DNA from 2 places in the Nocardia terpenica genome. Region 2 is predicted to be linked to the other one. Evidence: predicted binding sites of a transcription regulator. Region 2 holds the regulator's gene; the other holds the start of a gene.

Region 1 (8,326 bases), 330 kb from region 2:
CGGTCATGCCCACATCCGAGCGGACCTGGCGGCCCAGCGCCAGCGACACCAGGGCCGTGACCATGGTGACGCCCGCCGACGGACCGTCCTTGGGCACCGCGCCCGCGGGGAAGTGGATGTGGATATTGCGGTCCAGCACGCTCGGCTCGATGCCGATCTCCGCCAGGTGCGAGCGGACGTAGGTCAGCGCGATCTGCGCGGATTCCTTCATGACGTCGCCCAGCTGTCCGGTCAGGGTGAGCGAGCGCTCGCCCTCGGCGGCATTGGCCTCGATGTAGAGGACGTCGCCGCCCGCGCCGGTCACGGCCAGACCCGTGGCCACGCCGGGGACCGCGGTGCGCTCGACCCCATCGGGGGTGAAGCGGGGGCGGCCCAGGTAGTCCTTCAGGTCGCCGAGGCCGATGCTCACCGGCTCGGCGGGCGACGGGGTTTCGTGCTCCGACAGCCGAGTCGCGGCCTTGCGCAACGCCTTTGCGACCAGCCGTTCCAGCTGCCGCACACCGGCTTCCCGGGTGTAGTTCGCGGCGATCTCACGCAGGGCCTCGTCGGTGATCGAGACCTCCTCCGCCGTCAGCGCATTGCGTTCCAGCTGCCGCGGCACCAGGAAGTCGCGGGCGATGGCCACCTTGTCGTCCTCGGTGTAGCCGTCGACGGTGATCAGTTCCATGCGGTCCAGCAGCGGGCCGGGAATGGTCTCCATGACGTTCGCGGTCGCGATGAACAGCACGTCGGACAGGTCCAGATCCAGGTCCAGGTAGTGGTCGCGGAAGGTGTGGTTCTGCGCCGGGTCCAGGACCTCGAGCAGGGCCGCGGCCGGGTCGCCGCGGTAGTCCGAGCCGACCTTGTCGATCTCGTCCAGCAGGACGACGGGATTCATCGAGCCCGCCTCCTTGACCGCGCGCACGATGCGGCCGGGCAGCGCGCCGACGTAGGTGCGCCGGTGGCCGCGGATCTCCGCCTCGTCGCGCACGCCACCCAGGGCGACGCGAACGAACTTGCGGCCCAACGCGCGTGCCACGCTCTCGCCGAGCGAGGTCTTGCCGACACCGGGCGGGCCGACCAGCACCAGCACCGCGCCGGAACCGCGACCGCCCACGACCTCCAGCCCGCGCGCGGCGCGGCGGGCCCGCACCGCCAGGTACTCGACCATGCGGTCCTTGACCTCGTCCAGGCCGTGGTGATCGGCGTCGAGCACCGCGCGGGCGGCCGAGACGTCGGTGGAGTCGGTGGTCCTCACCGTCCACGGCAGGTCCAGGACGGTGTCCAGCCAGGTGCGGATCCAGCCCGCCTCCGGGCTCTGGTCGCTGCCGCGCTCAAGCCGGTCGACCTCGCGCAGCGCGGCCTCGCGGACGTGCTGCGGTAGATCCGTCTTCTCCACGCGGGCGCGGTAGTCGTCGGCGCCGTCGGGCTCGCCCTCGCCCAGCTCCTTGCGAATCGCGTTGAGCTGCTGGCGGAGCAGGAATTCGCGCTGGGACTTCTCCATCCCCTCGCGCACGTCCTCGCTGATCTTCTCGGTGACCTCGACCTCGGCGATGTGGTCCTTGGTCCAGGCGATCAGGCTGGTCAGTCGGGCGCCGACGTCGGGAGTGTCGAGCAGTTCGCGCTTCTGCTCGTCGGTCAGGTACGGCGCGTATCCGGCGGTATCGGCCAGCGCGGACGGGTCGCTGAGCCGGTTCACCGCGTCGATGACCTGCCACGCCTCGCGACGCTGCAGCACCGACACGACCAGCTTCTTGTACTCGGCGGCAAGCTCTTTCGTCCGCCCGTCCGGCGCGGGGTCCTCGACCGGTTCGGCCTCGACCCACAGCGCGGCCCCCGGCCCGGTCACCCCGTGGCCGATCCTGGCCCGGCGCTCGGCCTTCAGCACGGCCGCGGGCGCGCCTCCGCGCATCCGCCCCACCTGCTCGATACTCGCCACCACCCCGTAGGCGGCATAACCCTCGGCCAACCGGGGCGCCAGCAGCACGGCGTCCAGGTTCGCGGCCCGCGCGGCGTCGATGGCGGCCTGCGCCGACTCGTCCAACTCGATCGGCACCACCATCCCCGGCAGCACGATCGGATCGGTCAGAAACAACACCGGCAGTCGTTGTGGGGTACTCATGTGTTCAGCCCCTTCCAAAGCATGCCCTGGATGCTTCTTCCAGGGTTGAGCGATATCTACTCAACCTTGGGTCGGGGCGAGTTGTTCCGCCCGGGCGTTCACCGGCAGCGAACTACGACGGTCGACACCGAGGTGCACCCGCCGAAGATCCTGCTCATCCGGGGCCGGGCGGAGCTGGACGTGGTGGACGGCATCCCGGAGGTACCTGCCCCCCGAGCAGCACGGTCGAGGAACTGATCCGGCAGCGGGCCGAACGGCAGCGCGCCTGAGTCTCTGGCACGAAACCGAAGATCGGGTTAGGGTGCTGGATCGTCGGGGCGCTCGGGCGCCGGATTCGATCGATTCGCGAGGGCTCCATGGGGTTTCGGGTTGTGGCTGCGCGGCGGGCGGGCGTGGTGGCCGGGGCGGTGCTGGCCGCCGCGGTGACGGTGGGCGTGAATGTGCCTGCGGCGGGGGCCGATTCGATCGCCGATGCGTTGCCCACCGGGGTGGAGGCCAGCCTGGTCGTGTTCGATCGAGACAGCGGGACGGCCAGTGTGCAGTTCGAGCCGCACAAGCAGTTTCGGTCGGCGTCGGTGGTCAAGGTGATGATCGCGCTGGACTATCTGGAATCGCATGACCCGGCGGCCATTTCGGCGGACGACCGGGCTCGGCTGGAGGCCATGCTGCGGTCCAGTGACGACGACGCGGCCAGTTATCTGTGGGTGGAGAACGGGTGGGACGGCATCGTCACCCGGACCGTGGCCAAGCTGGGGCTGACCGATACCGCGCCGCCCGCCAGCCGCGGGATGTGGGGATACACCGCGATCAGCGCCGCCGACGTGGTGACCGTCTACCGCTACATTCTCGACCGGGCCGCGCCCGCGGTCCGCGACTTCATCATGGACAACCTGCACGCCTCCACCAAGTGCGGGCAGGACGGCTTCGACCAGTCCTTCGGTCTCGCCCGCGCCGTCGACCGGCCCCGGGCGGTCAAGCAGGGCTGGTCCGGATTCGGCGATGCGCCCGCGCCCGACAAGGTCTGCGCCCCCGGCAATCCGAAGCCGCCGATCCCGCAGGACGCGCTCAGCGCCGCCGCCTCCGGCCCGCTGAGCTTCGGTCCGGACGGCGTGCGGGAGAAGTGGAACTTCACCCAGGGCACCCCGCCCGCCGGACCGGCCATCGACCTGACCCGGCGCGCCATGCACACCACCGGCACCGTCGGCGTGCACGACGACCGGATCGTCGCGCTGCTCACCCTTGAGCCCACCACCACCTCGTGGGAGGCGTCGGCCCAGCGCATCACCCTGCTGACCAAGGCGGCCGACGTCGCCGACTGGGGACTGGCCACCGGGCTCGGCGACCACGACGGCTCGCCGGACCGCTGACCGCACGCCCGTGTTACGTGCGAAAACGACCGGCGCCTGACCTATCGTTGAAGGTCACCGGCCGAGAGGAGCCCGCGCGTGCAGCAGCGTCGTAGCCACGACTACCGGCCCGCGGCGGCGGTGCTCGGCGTCGTGGCCGCGCTGATCGCGATCCCGGCGGCGCTGGCGGTGGTGGTTCCCGAGCGCGAGGACGTGGTGCTGCCCGACACCGAGATCACCGTGACCGCGCCCGGCGAAAGCCCCGACACCGTCACCTTTCCCGGCCCGCCCGGATGGTCGCGGCGGCCCACCGGCGACCCCACCACCGCGGTGCTGACCGCGCCCGGCGGAGCGGTGCTGCTGGTGAACGCCGTCAACGGCGTCACCGACTTCCCGGCCGCCGCCGACTGGCGCCGGAAGGTGCTGGGGCTGCAGGCCTTTCCCGTCGAATTCGACGGCGGGCAGCTCACCACGCGCGGCGGCTTCGCGGGGCCCACCTGCGTGGGCGTGGATCGCGTCGGGCAGTGCGCGATCGTCGGGCACCGCAATCTGGCGGTGAGCGTGCTGGTCAGCGGCGACATGTCCGGCGGGGTGCTGAGCGCGGTCGTCGAGGCGCTGCGGGTGAAGTCATGAGCTGGTTCCAGCCGCGTTCGGCGCTGTTCTGGGTGTACTGGGTGGTCGTGGTCGGCGGGGCGCTGGGGCTGGTGGTCCAGGTGCTCCCGGTCGCGGCGGTGACCTGGTCCGGCATCCTGGTCGGCCTGCCGTTCGTGCTGACGAAGCTGCTCGCCATCGGCGCGATCATCGTGCTGCTGGACCGATTTCGCGCCCGGCGGCCGATCGTCACCCCGCTGATCATGGGCTTCGTCTGGGGCGCGGCCGCCGGGCCCGGCATCGCGATGTTCGCCAACGACAACAACATGCGGGTCGTGCAGAACGTCGCGGGGGACGCCTTCGCGGTGAACTGGCAGGCCCCGATCTCCGCGGCGATCGTGGAGGAGGGGATCAAGGGCGCGGGGGTGTTCGCGGTCGCCTGGCTGTCGCGGCCGCTGCTGATCCGGCCCATGCACGGGCTGCTGCTCGGGGCGTTCACGGGCCTGGGATTCCAGGTGGTCGAGGACGTCGTCTACGAGGCCAATGCCGGATTGCAGTCCGCGCAGGGCGATATCGCGTCCGCGGTCGGAGTCGGCATCCTGCGGCTGGCCACCGGCATCACCTCGCACTGGATGCTGACCGGCCTGGCCGGCATCGGCATCGTGGTGGCCGTCGGCGAGTCGGGCTGGCCGCGCGCCCGGCGCGCGCTGGTGTTCGCCACCTTCTATCTGCTCGGCGCCGCACTGCATTTCGGCTGGGACGCGCCCGCGCCGTGGAACGCCGGAGTCGGCAGCATCGTGCTGCGCACCCTCGGATACGTGGTGGTGTTCGCGGCGGTCTACGCCTGGGTGTTGCGCACCGAACAGCGGTGGTACCGCATGATCGTCGGGTGGGTGGTGGCGCGGGGGATGGCGCCGCCGGACGAGCTGGCGACCCTGGTGTCGTGGCGGTCGCGCCGCCGCGCCCGGCGGCAGCGGCGCGTACCCCACCGCGTCGCGCGGCAGCGCCAGCACGTGCTGCTGGACTGGGTGCAGATGGTAGGCACGAATCTGCGCATCGCCCACGGCCCCGGGGGCGATGTAATACTCGAAAGGTCGGCCGGGCCGACCGGTTTCGACGTGGCGACCACCGGTCGCCCCGACCCGCGAGGAGCACATGATCATGCTGGCCGCCCGCCTGCACCTGGGACCGGAACGTAGCCTGCGACTGGACGAGGTGCCGGTGCCCGAGCCCGGCCCCGACCAGGTCCTGATCAAGGTCCAGGCCGCGGGCGTGTGCCTGTCCGACGTGCATCTGCTCGATGGCACCCTCAACCCGGTGTTCCTCGACGGCAATGTGGTCACCCTCGGCCACGAGGTCGCGGGCACGGTGCACGCGCTGGGGCCGGGTGTCACCGCGGCCCGGGTCGGCGACCGAGTGGTGTTGCAGGCCGGGGAGATTCGCGGCGGGCGGATCTTCACCCGCGGCGTCGACTACGACGGCGGCTGGGCGGAGTACACCCTGGCCCGGATCGAGACCCTGGTCCCGATCCCCGACGATCTGCCGTTCGAGCAGGCGTGCTTCATTCCGGACGCGGTGTCGACGCCGTGGGCGGCCATCACCGAGACCGCGCAGGTCCGCCCGGCCGAGGCGGTCGGCGTCTGGGGCGTGGGCGGGCTCGGCGCGCACGGGGTGCAGCTGCTGCGGATGATCGGCGCGGCGCCGATCATCGCGGTCGACCCGCTACCCGCCGCGCGCGAACGCGCCCTCGAGCTCGGCGCCGACCTGGCCTTCGACCCGGCCGAATCCGATCTGCGCGCACAGATTTACGGCGCCACCGGCGGCACCGGCCTGGCCGCGGCGTTCGACTTCGCCGGGGTGGCCGCGGTGCGCGAGCAGGCGGTCGTCTGCCTCGGCCGCGGTGGGCGACTGGTGCTGGTCGGGCTGACCGACAAGCCGATCACCATCACCGGCGGCAGCATGTTCAGCTTCTTCTCCCAGCAACTGCGCGGCCACTACGGCTCCGGGCCGGAGCACGTCGCCCAGCTGGTGCAGCTGCAACGCCTGCACCGGGTCGACTTCTCCCGCTCGGTCAGCGCGGTGCTGCCGCTGGCCGAGGCCGAGAAGGCGGTGCACGCGCTGGCCACCAAGGAGGGCAATCCGATTCGCCTGGTGCTCCGTCCCTGATCTTGTGAGAATGTGAGGATCCCGATATCTCACAACCGCTTCGGCGCTAGGGGAGCACATCATGACGACACTGGCCGGTGGGGTGTTCCTGGATTGGGAGCGCCTCACCGGACAGTCGAAGTTCGTCGTCGACCTGGTGACCTTCCCGATCTTCAGCGCCCTCGCGGGCTGGCTGACCAACTGGACCGGCGTGCTGATGCTGTTCTGGCCGCTACAGTTCCGCGGTATCCGGATTCCGGGGCTGGACGTGCTGTATCCGTATCTGCCGCGGCGGGTGCAGGTGCTGCCGACCTTCTCCGGTGACGGGCGGCGGGTCGGGTTTCAGGGGTTCATTCCGGCGCGCGCGGAGAAGATGGCCAGCATCTGCGTGGACATGGCCATCATGCGGATCGGCCAGCCCAAGGACTTCATCCACGAACTCGATCTGGAGGGCATCGCCGACTACATCGCCGAACTCGCCCGCGACCAGGTGCCCGCGATCGTCGACGATGTGATGCGGCGGGAGAATCCGGAGCTGTGGGCGGTGGTGCCGCGGTCGGTGCGGCAGGTGCTCTATCAGCGGGTGGAGCGGGAGTTGCCGAATCTGGCCCGGCGCGGGTTCGAGCGGCTGGGCGACAATGTGGACCAGCTCATCGATATCAAGAGCTTCGTGATCCGCTATCTGCGCGCCAATCCGCACATCCTGAAGGATCTCACGACCACGATCGCCGCGCCGGAGCTGCGCTTCATGGTGCGCATCGGGTTCCTGGGCGCGCCCTTCGGATTATTACTCGCGCTGTATCTGCATGTGCACAAGGCGATTCCGGTGTTCGGCTGGATTCCGAGTTGGGCGGTGGTGCTGACCGCGGCGGCGGCGATCGGCGTGATCGTCAATGTCATCGCGGTCAAGATGGTGTTCGAGCCGGGGGATCCGCAGCCGCGCTACAAATACCTGTGGGGGCAGGCGCTGCTGGCGAAGCGGCAGCCGCAGGCGGCCTCCGATCTGGCGCACATCCTGGCCTACCAGGTGCTGACGCTGCCGAATCTGGCCACCGAACTGCTCGACGGACCCAATGGCGACAAGACCCGTCAGCTCATCGAGCAGCTGATCGCCGAGGAGATCCATCATCAGCTGGGCCGGTCCACCTCGGTGGTGCGAATGGCGTTCGGGCGGCGGCAGTTCGACAATCTCAAGGTCGGCGCGGCGGGGGCGGCGGTGGGGCTGGCGCCCGGCCTGGTCGAGGACGAGGAATTCGCGCGCGAGCAGGCCGAGAAGATCGACGCGTTCGCGGCGCGCAAGCTACAGCGCCTCACGCCGGGCGAGTTCATGGAGGTCTTCTACGCCTCGGTGGAGCAGGACGCCTGGCTGCTGTATCTGCACGGCGCGGTGCTCGGCCTGGCGGTGGGCGGGGTGCATCTGGTGTTGTTCGGCTGGTAGGCAATACAAGCACGCGTGCTTGCATTTTTCTTCTACCGTTGCGAAGCTGGACGCGCGGGAGCGTTCCCGCGGCGACGGGTAAGGATTCCGATGGCTGATCTCGAGGCGCTGCTGGCCGACTTCGACGCCGAATGCGCGGAACTGGACGGGCTGATCGCGCCCCTGGACCCGGCGGAGTGGGCCCGCGCGACCCCCGCGCCGGGCTGGACCATCGCCCATCAGATCGGCCATCTGGCCTGGACCGACCGCGTGGCCACACTGTCGGCCACCGATGCCGCGGCGTTCACCGCGCTGCTCGAGCAGGCCGCGCCGCGGGCGCTGACCTTCGTCGACGAGGCCGCCGAGCAGGAGGCCGCGACCCCGGCACCCGAGCTGCTGCGCCGCTGGCGCGGGACCCGGGCCGCGCTGGTCACCGCCCTGCGCGCCGTTCCCGCCGGGACGAAACTGCCGTGGTTCGGGCCGCCGATGAGCGCGGCCATGATGATCACCGCCCGGCTGATGGAGACCTGGGCGCACGGGCAGGACGTGGCCGATGCGCTCGGCGTGCGCCGCGTGCCCACCGCGCGATTGCGCAATATCGCCCATATCGGCGCGCGCACAAGGGATTACGCCTATGCGGTGCAGGGCCGCAGCGCGCCCGCGGCGGAGTTCCGCATCGAGCTGACCGCGCCGGACGGCGACGGCTTGTGGACCTGGGGGCCGGAA
Region 2 (8,326 bases):
AGCTGGAGGAGGGCTGGCGCGACATCAGCATCCTCATCTCCGCGTCGATGGCGATCGGCGCCAATTCCGACAAATCGCAACCGTATTGGGAGGCGACGGTGGTCGGCCACCGCCGCGTGCTCGACGACCTGGCCATCGTGCGGTTGCAGTCCGAGAGCCCGATCCCCTATCAGGCCGGACAGTACGTACCGGTGTCGATTCCGCAGCGGCCCAAGATGTGGCGCTACCTGTCGCCCGCGATCCCGACCAATCCCTACGGCGAGATCGAGTTCCACGTCCGCAAGGTCCGCACCGGCTGGGTGAGCCCGGCCATCGTGAACGAGACCCAGGTCGGCGACACCTGGCAGATCGCCGGGCCGCTGGGCGGCCTGCACGTGGACCCGCACCTGGGCCGCGACGTGCTGATGATCGGGTCCGGCACCGGCGTGGCGCCGCTGCGCGCGCAGCTGATCGAGATGGGGCGGCGCGGCATGAATCCGCGGGTGCACTTCTTCATCGGCGGCCGCTACCCCTGCGACCTGTACGACGTGGAGAACATGTGGCAGCTGTCGCTGAGCAATCCCTGGCTGACCGTGGTTCCGGTGTGCGAGAACGAGTCCAACCCGTGGTGGCATCCGTATCCCCCCGCCGATCCGCCGTTCGGCATGCACCGCCGGCTCATCGGTAATCTGGGCGCGGTGGTGGCCAGCTTCGGCGCCTGGGCGGACCGGCAGATCCAGATCGCCGGGTCGGCTCGCATGATCGCCGACACCAAGCGCGCGCTGCTGGCGGTCGGCACGCCGGACGCGGTGATCAGCACCGATCCGGTCTAGTTCACCGTCGCCTCGGCGTGCACCACTTGTTGTCCCGGCGTACTGGGCCATCGTCATCCCGGCGTACTGGGCCATCGTCATCCCGGCGTACTGGGCCATCGTCATCCCGGCGTGCTTTTGGCCGGGATCTCCCGTAGATTCCGGCCAAGGGCGCGTCGGAACGACGGTGTGAGTGATAGGGGATACCAGTGGCCCTCGGACCGGACGAGACCGGCGAGATACAGCTCGACACCCAGGAGTGGAGCTCGACCGTGGTGGGACACCACCGGTTGCGCCACGACCTGGCGGTGATCCGGCTGATCGGGGAGTTCGTGCCGTTCGCCGCGGGACAGTCGCTGGAAGTGCAGGTGCCGCAGCATCCGGGATTGCGCCGGCGGCTGTCGCCCGCGCTGCCGCCCTCGCTGGACGGCAAGCTGGAGTTCCACGTGCGGACCGTGCCGGGCGGCTGGTGCAGCGGCTCGATCGTCGCCGACACCCGCCAGGGCGACGAGTGGCTGGTGGGCGCGCCCGCGGGCTGGATGAGCGTCGACGAGAACGCCGCCGATGTCGTGATGATCGCGGGCGGAACGGGTTTGGCGCCCATGTGCGCGCTGCTGCACGACCTGTCGCGCCGCCCGGTGCCGCCGCGCACCCACCTGTTCATCGGCGGCCGCTCCCCGCGCGACCTCTACGCCTCCGACATGCTGTACCTGCTGGCCGAGAAGTTCCCGTGGCTCACCGTGATCCCGGTGGTGGAGAGCCCGGAGGACCCGAACTGGGTCGACGAGTGGTACGAGCGCTCCCGCGTCGACATCGGCTTCGACGTGAACGAGATGCTGGAGGGCACCCTCGCCGACGTGGTCGGCGACATGGGCCCACTGCTGAACCATCAGGTCCTGGTGTGCGGCTCGCCGGGCATGACACGAGCCACGGTGGACCGATTGATCCAGACCGGGACCCCGGCCGAAGCCATTCGGTACGAGGGGGTTTGATCCCGGCCAAAAGCATGCCGGGATGACGAGGGCCACGCACGCCATTCCGGGCAGGGGCCACGCATGCCATTCCGGGCAGCGGCCACGCACGCCATTCCGGGCAGCGGCCACGCACGCCATTCCGGACAGCGGCCACGCACGCCATTCCGGACAGCGGCCACGCACGCCATTCCGGACAGCGGCCACGCACGCCATTCCGGACAGCGGCCACGCACGCCATTCCGGGCAGCGGCCACGCACGTCATTCCGGCGTGCTTTTGGCCGGAATCGCCTAGAACAGTGGGTCGTGGCGGATGTTGTGGGTGGTCAGGCCCGCGGACATGAGGCGGAACTTGGTGGTTTGGACCATGGAGGGGGGGCCGACGATCTGGACGTCGTGGTCGGTCCAGGGGCCGTATCCGGCGACCACCTTGCCGATCTGGCCGGTGCGGCGCGGCTCCAGGCCCGGCCATTCCGGGTCCGGGTCGCCGGAATCGTAGTTCCACCAAGGGTTTTCGTCGCTCTCGGTGACGGGGACGACGGTGAGCCAGCGGTTGGCGGTGGCCAGGTTGCTGAGCGTCTCCAGGTCGTAGAGGTCGCACGGGTGGTGGCCGCTCACGAACAGGTGCACCTTCGGGTTCGAGCGGCGCCGGGTCATGGCCAGCAGTTGCGCGCGCAGCGGGGCGATTCCGGTGCCGCAGCCGATCATCAGCAGCTTGCGCCGGGTGTTGCGGGGGACGCCGAGCCCGCCGAGCGGCGAGCCCAGCAGCCACCGGTCACCCACCGCGGTGCGCCCGACCATGGCCGGGCTGACCCAGCCGCCGCTGACGCCGCGGATGTGAAATTCGATCTCCCCGTTGGCATTCGCGGGGATGGCCGGGGACAGGTAGCGCCACATCCGGGGCCGGGCGGGGATCTGCACGCTCACGTACTGCCCCGCCGCGTACGACATCGCCTGGTCCAGCTGTAGTCGCACCACGACGAGATTGTGTAGCACCGTGCGATGCTCGACGACCGTGCCGGTCCAGTACGGGGGCGTGTCCTCCTGGTCGGCGGCGCGCATCATGGTCTCGGCGATGACGCCGATGGCCTCGTTCCAGGCCCGCTCCACCTCGTCGGTCCACAGCTCAGTGCCCGCGTAGGCGCGCAGCGCGGCATGCAGCGACTTACCCACCGCCGCATAGTGTTCCGTCGACACCCCGTACTTGCGATGGTCGCGCCCCAGCTGGGCGAGGAACGGGAGGAGCTGGTCGGGCTCCTCCAGCCGGTCGACCACGTAGGCGATGGCCTTGACGAGCCGGTCCCGCTGCGAGTCGAGGGCCGCCGGGAAGAAGTCGCGCACGAACGGATGCTCGGTGAACAGAATGGCGTAGAACGACCGAGCGAGCTTCTCCGGTCCCCCGTCCTCCGCAGCAACCGCCTTGAACGTTGTTCTGATCAATGCGACGGTCCGCGAATCCATTTGTCTCACAACCCCATTTCGCACTAGAACGCAGGGCGGGCCGGCGAGTGAGGTGCTGCGGGACACTCGACAGCAGCCGATGTGAATCGAGTGTAGGGGAGGTTTGCCAGCCACGGAACGTTCCTTTTGAACAACATGCTTGCAATTCTTGTGAAACGAGGAAAACGAGCGTGGCCAACCCCGGAAACCGACCGTTTGCCTAGGACACGCCGCGGCTCTCCGCCTGCGCCGGATCCGATTTGCGCGCTTCCACCTCGAAAGCCACAGGGTTGCAGTGGCCTTGCTCGCCACTCGATCCAAGCATCGATTCCGACACCGATCGACCCCTATCGAGCACTCCGCAATACCGACGCCAACGCCACAAGAAATTTCAGCACGAACGTCCCACTCCGACACTATGTTTCCGCACTTGCAAGTACAGCACATAACTCGCAACAAAACGCATTCGTGCATAATGCCGATCCGCCACATAAACGAAGACAGCGCCCCTGTTCCCAGGGGCGCTGTGCTCCAACTACTTTCGGGCTATCGGCGTTTGTGGCGCGGCTGCCACACCACCAGCGCGGTGCTGCGCTGGGGTGGGGTGAGGTCCGGCCGGTAGCCGGCGCGCAGGCGCTCGACCTCCGCCGTCAGGTCGCGCAGCCGCTCCTGCAGCTCCTCGACCTGGTTGGTGAGTTCGATGATCCGCTTGATGCCGGCCAGGTTGACGCCCTCGTCCTGGGACAGCCGCTGCACCTCGCGCAGCAGCTCCACGTCCCGGGTCGAGTAGCGTCGTCCGCCACCCGAGGTGCGTTGCGGCGTAACCAAACCCAGCCGGTCGTAGGTGCGCAGGGTCTGCGCGTGCATACCGGCCAGCTGGGCGGCCACCGAGATCATGAAGAACTCGGTGGCGCCGCTCTGCGACCTCTTCGGATCACCGTTCATTACGCACCTGCCCATCCGGCGCGCGGGTCGAACCCGCCGACCTTCTCCGCCTCCGCGTAGCGCCGTAGCGCCTCGGTGGCATTGTCGTCCAGCTTCTGCGGCACCGCGACCTTCACCGTCACCAGCAGATCACCGGCGCCGCCACCGCGCTTGGGCACACCGCGCCCGCGCACCCGCAGGGTCCGGCCGTCGGCGGTGCCCGCGGGCACCTTGACCCCGACCCGGCCGTCCAGCGTGGGCACGGAAACCGTGGTGCCCAGCACCAATTCGGCGTAGCTGACCGGCAGCACCAGGGTCAGGTCGTCGCCGTTGCGGCCGAAGACCTTGTCCTGGCTGACATGCACCGTGACATAGAGATCGCCCGCGGGAGCGCCCCGTAAACCGGCTTCGCCCTGGCCCGCCAGCCGAATTCGCTGTCCGTCGCGCACCCCCGGCGGGATCCGCACCGTGATGGTGCGGGTCCGGTTCTGGATGCCGGTGCCGTGGCAGTCCGGGCACGGGTCGTCGATGATCGACCCGGTCCCGCGGCAGTCGTCGCACGGCTCGCTGAATCCGAACGCACCCTGGTTGCGGCTGACCACGCCGGTTCCGTTGCAGTGCGGGCAGACTCGCGGGCTGGTGCCCGGCTTGGCGCCGCTGCCGTGGCAGGTGGTGCACGGCGACGGGCTGGTCATCCGCAGCGGGACGGTAACGCCCTGCGCGGCCTCGCGGAAACCGAGGGTCGTCTCGGTCTCCACATCGCTGCCCCGCCGCGGCCGCGACGAGGTGCGCGCGCCACCGGCACGATTGAACAGGCCACCCAGCAGATCGCCCAGGCCACCGTCCCCGGCGGCGGTCGCACCGCCGAAGATGTCGCCCAGGTTGAAATCGCCGTTGAAGCCGCCCTGCCCGTAACCGCCGGGCGAGAACCCGCCGCGGCCGAAGCCGCCGCTCGCGAACAGCCGCCGCGCCTCGTCGTACTCCTTGCGCTTGTCCGGATCCGACAGCACGGCGTGCGCCTCGCTGACGGCCTTGAACCGCTCCTCGGCCGCGGTGTCCCCCGGGTTCTTGTCCGGATGCAGGTCACGGGCCAGCTTGCGGTAGGCCTTCTTGATCTCGTCCGGGGTGGCGCCGGAGGAAACACCCAGCTCGTTGTAGAAGTCCTTTTCCAGCCACTCCCTGTTCACCGGGCATCTCCCCCTTTCTGTTTACTCCTCGTCGGTGCCGGCATCCGAGCCAGCGTTCGTCGTGCCCGGCGTCTCCACCAGGTCTGTCACCCCGTCGGTCACGCCCACGAGCGCATGCCGCAGAACGCGATCACCGAAGCGGTAACCCTTGCGCATCACCATGCCGATCACCGGATCGCGGCCCTCGCCCTCGTGCTGCACGGCCTCGTGCAGCGTCGGGTCGAAAGGCTCACCCTCCGTACCGAATTCCTCCAGGCCCTGCTTCTGCAGCGCGGTGGCCAGCTTGTCCGCCACCGACTTCAGCGGTCCCGACTCCAGATCGCCGTGCGCGCGGGCACGGTCGAGATCGTCGAGGACGCCGAGTAGTTCGGTGACCACCGCCGCCTTGGCCGCATCGGTCGCGGACCTGCGATCGCGCTCGACGCGTCGCCGGTAGTTGGCGTACTCGGCGGTCAGTCGCTGCAGATCCGCCGTGCGCTCGGCCAATTCGGCGCTGATGGCGTCGGCGAGCACGTCCTCGCCGGCCTCCGGGCCCGGGGCCGCGGCATCCGCCGCGGCCTCGTCGACCTCACCCTGGAGAGCGGAGTTGTCCACGATGGTGTTCGGCTCCTGTTCCGGGTTCTGGTCCGTCACTTCTTCTCCGGCTCTTCCACGACCTCGGCGTCGACGACGGTGTCATCGGTGTTCGAGCTCGCGGCCGCGCCGTTGCCCGAGGCGGCCGACTCGGCGGCCGACGCCTCGTAGATGGCCTGGCCCAGCGCCTGGGACTCGGTGGCGAGCTTCTCCATGGCGGTGCGGATGGCCGCGATGTCGGTGCCCTCGAGCGCCTCGTTCGCCTCGGTGATGGCGGCCTCGACCTTGCCCTTGATGTCGGCCGGGACCTTGTCCTCGTTGTCGGCGATGAACTTCTGGGTCTGGTGCACCAGCGACTCCGCCTGGTTGCGGGTCTCCGCCTCCTCGCGCCGTTGCTTATCCTCGGCGGCGTGCGCCTCGGCGTCGCGCACCATCCGGTCGATCTCCTCCTTGGACAGGCCGGAGCCGTCCTGGATCTTGATCGTGTTCTCCTTGCCGGTGCCCTTGTCCTTGGCGGTCACGTGCACGATGCCGTTGGCGTCGATGTCGAAGGTGACCTCGATCTGCGGCACGCCGCGCGGGGCCGGCGGGATACCGGTCAGCTCGAAGGAGCCGAGCAGCTTGTTGTGCGAGGCGATTTCGCGCTCGCCCTGGTAGACCTGGATCTGCACCGACGGCTGGTTGTCGTCGGCGGTGGTGAAGGTCTCCGACCGCTTGGTGGGGATGGTGGTGTTGCGCTCGATGAGCTTGGTCATCACGCCGCCCTTGGTCTCGATGCCCAGCGACAGCGGGGTCACATCGAGCAGCAGGACGTCCTTGACCTCACCCTTGAGCACACCGGCCTGCAGGGCGGCGCCGACGGCGACGACCTCGTCCGGGTTCACGCCCTTGTTGGGCTCCTTGCCGCCGGTCAGCTCGCGCACCAGCTCGGTGACCGCGGGCATGCGGGTCGAACCACCCACGAGGACAACGTGATCGATGTCCTTGACCGAGATGCTGGCGTCCTTGATGACCGACTGGAACGGCTGCCGGGTGCGATCCAGCAGATCGGAGGTGATCTTCTGGAACTCGGCGCGGGTCAGCTGCTCGTCCAGGAACAGCGGGTTCTTGTCCGCGTCGACGGTGATGTAGGGCAGGTTGATCGACGTCGACTGCGAGGACGACAGTTCGATCTTGGCCTTCTCGGCGGCCTCGCGCAGGCGCTGCATGGCCATCTTGTCCTTGGTCAGGTCGATGCCCGCGCTGCTCTTGAACTTGTCGACCAGCCACTGCACGATGCGCTCGTCCCAGTCGTCGCCGCCGAGGTGGTTGTCACCGGCGGTGGCGCGGACCTCGACGACGCCCTCGCCGATCTCCAGCAGCGAGACGTCGAAGGTGCCGCCACCGAGGTCGAACACCAGGATGGTCTGTTCCTTCTCGCCCTTGTCCAGGCCGTACGCCAGCGCGGCCGCGGTGGGCTCGTTGACGATGCGGAGCACGTTCAGGCCCGCGATCTGGCCGGCCTCCTTGGTGGCCTGCCGCTGCGCGTCCTCGAAGTAGGCGGGGACGGTGATGACGGCGTCGGTGATCTCCTCACCGAGGTACTCCTCCGCGTCACGCTTGAGCTTCATGAGCGTGCGCGCGCTGATCTCCTGCGGGGTGTACTTCTTGCCGTCGATCTCGACGTTCCAGCTGTTGTCGCCCATGTGCCGCTTGACCGACTTGATGGTGCGGTCGACATTGGTGACGGCCTGGTTCTTGGCCGGCTGACCGACCAGCACCTCGCCGTTCTTGGCGAAGGCGACGACCGACGGAGTGGTCCGCGATCCTTCCGAATTGGCGATGACCTTGGGCTCACCGCCCTCTAGAACGGCGATGACCGAGTTCGTGGTCCCGAGGTCGATACCGACCGCACGAGCCATAGTGAGTTCCTCCTCGTTGACGTACCTGTGTGCCGCAGTCCTGGTCCCGGCGCGTTTTCGGCAGAGACCGAGCAACACTGAGCGTGGTCGACTCAATCCTGCACGCAGACCCGATCCGAGTCAACCTGAGACTTGAGCCGTTCTCGCTCAACCTTGCACTGATCAGCTCAACGGGCGACCGAGGTCGTTCATTCCCGAACGGGGAAGAAATTTCTCTCGTGCCGGTCGCGACGGCTCAGCGGGCGGCGGCCAGCACCTCGTCGGCGAGGTCGGTGTCGAGAGACACCCGGACCAGGGCGGCGGCGAATTCGGCGGCGCGGCCGGACGGGGCCAGCCGGTCGAGCTGGGCGGGGTCGGTGGGCAGGCCCAGGCGCTCGGCGCCCCGCCGGGCGCGCTCGTCGAAGTGCGGGCGAACCCAGGTCCACACGTCCTGTATCTCGCGCAGAAAGATGTCGCCCCCGGTCGGCCCGATGCCCTCGAACTGCTGCACCAGCCCCGCCAGCCGCCCCGGTTCGCCCCCGGCCTCCTTCGCCATCCG

Evidence for each region. The regulator HspR, encoded in region 2, represses chaperone genes until heat shock. The targets are predictions, from matches to a motif close to ANNTGAGTNNNNNNNACTCANNT.
Region 1: the regulator HspR is predicted to act here: its motif matches at 2,145-2,167, upstream of lon (endopeptidase La).

What each region holds. Positions count from the first base shown of each region.
Region 1 covers NZ_JABMCZ010000002.1:1,627,317-1,635,642, reverse strand. Annotated here, with positions in the region: gene lon (endopeptidase La) at 1-2,101, opposite strand, end outside; gene HPY32_RS19360 (serine hydrolase) at 2,458-3,468, shown strand; gene HPY32_RS19355 (hypothetical protein) at 3,547-4,080, shown strand; gene HPY32_RS19350 (PrsW family intramembrane metalloprotease) at 4,077-5,237, shown strand; gene HPY32_RS19345 (zinc-binding dehydrogenase) at 5,194-6,204, shown strand; gene HPY32_RS19340 (DUF445 domain-containing protein) at 6,266-7,621, shown strand; gene HPY32_RS19335 (TIGR03084 family metal-binding protein) at 7,712-8,326, shown strand, end outside.
Region 2 covers NZ_JABMCZ010000002.1:1,955,458-1,963,783, reverse strand. Annotated here, with positions in the region: gene HPY32_RS20880 (FAD-binding oxidoreductase) at 1-812, shown strand, start outside; gene HPY32_RS20875 (FAD-binding oxidoreductase) at 1,031-1,783, shown strand; gene HPY32_RS20870 (globin domain-containing protein) at 2,055-3,224, opposite strand; gene HPY32_RS20865 (heat shock protein transcriptional repressor HspR) at 3,750-4,148, opposite strand; gene dnaJ (molecular chaperone DnaJ) at 4,148-5,314, opposite strand; gene grpE (nucleotide exchange factor GrpE) at 5,336-5,947, opposite strand; gene dnaK (molecular chaperone DnaK) at 5,944-7,788, opposite strand; gene HPY32_RS20845 (HhH-GDP family DNA glycosylase) at 8,024-8,326, opposite strand, start outside.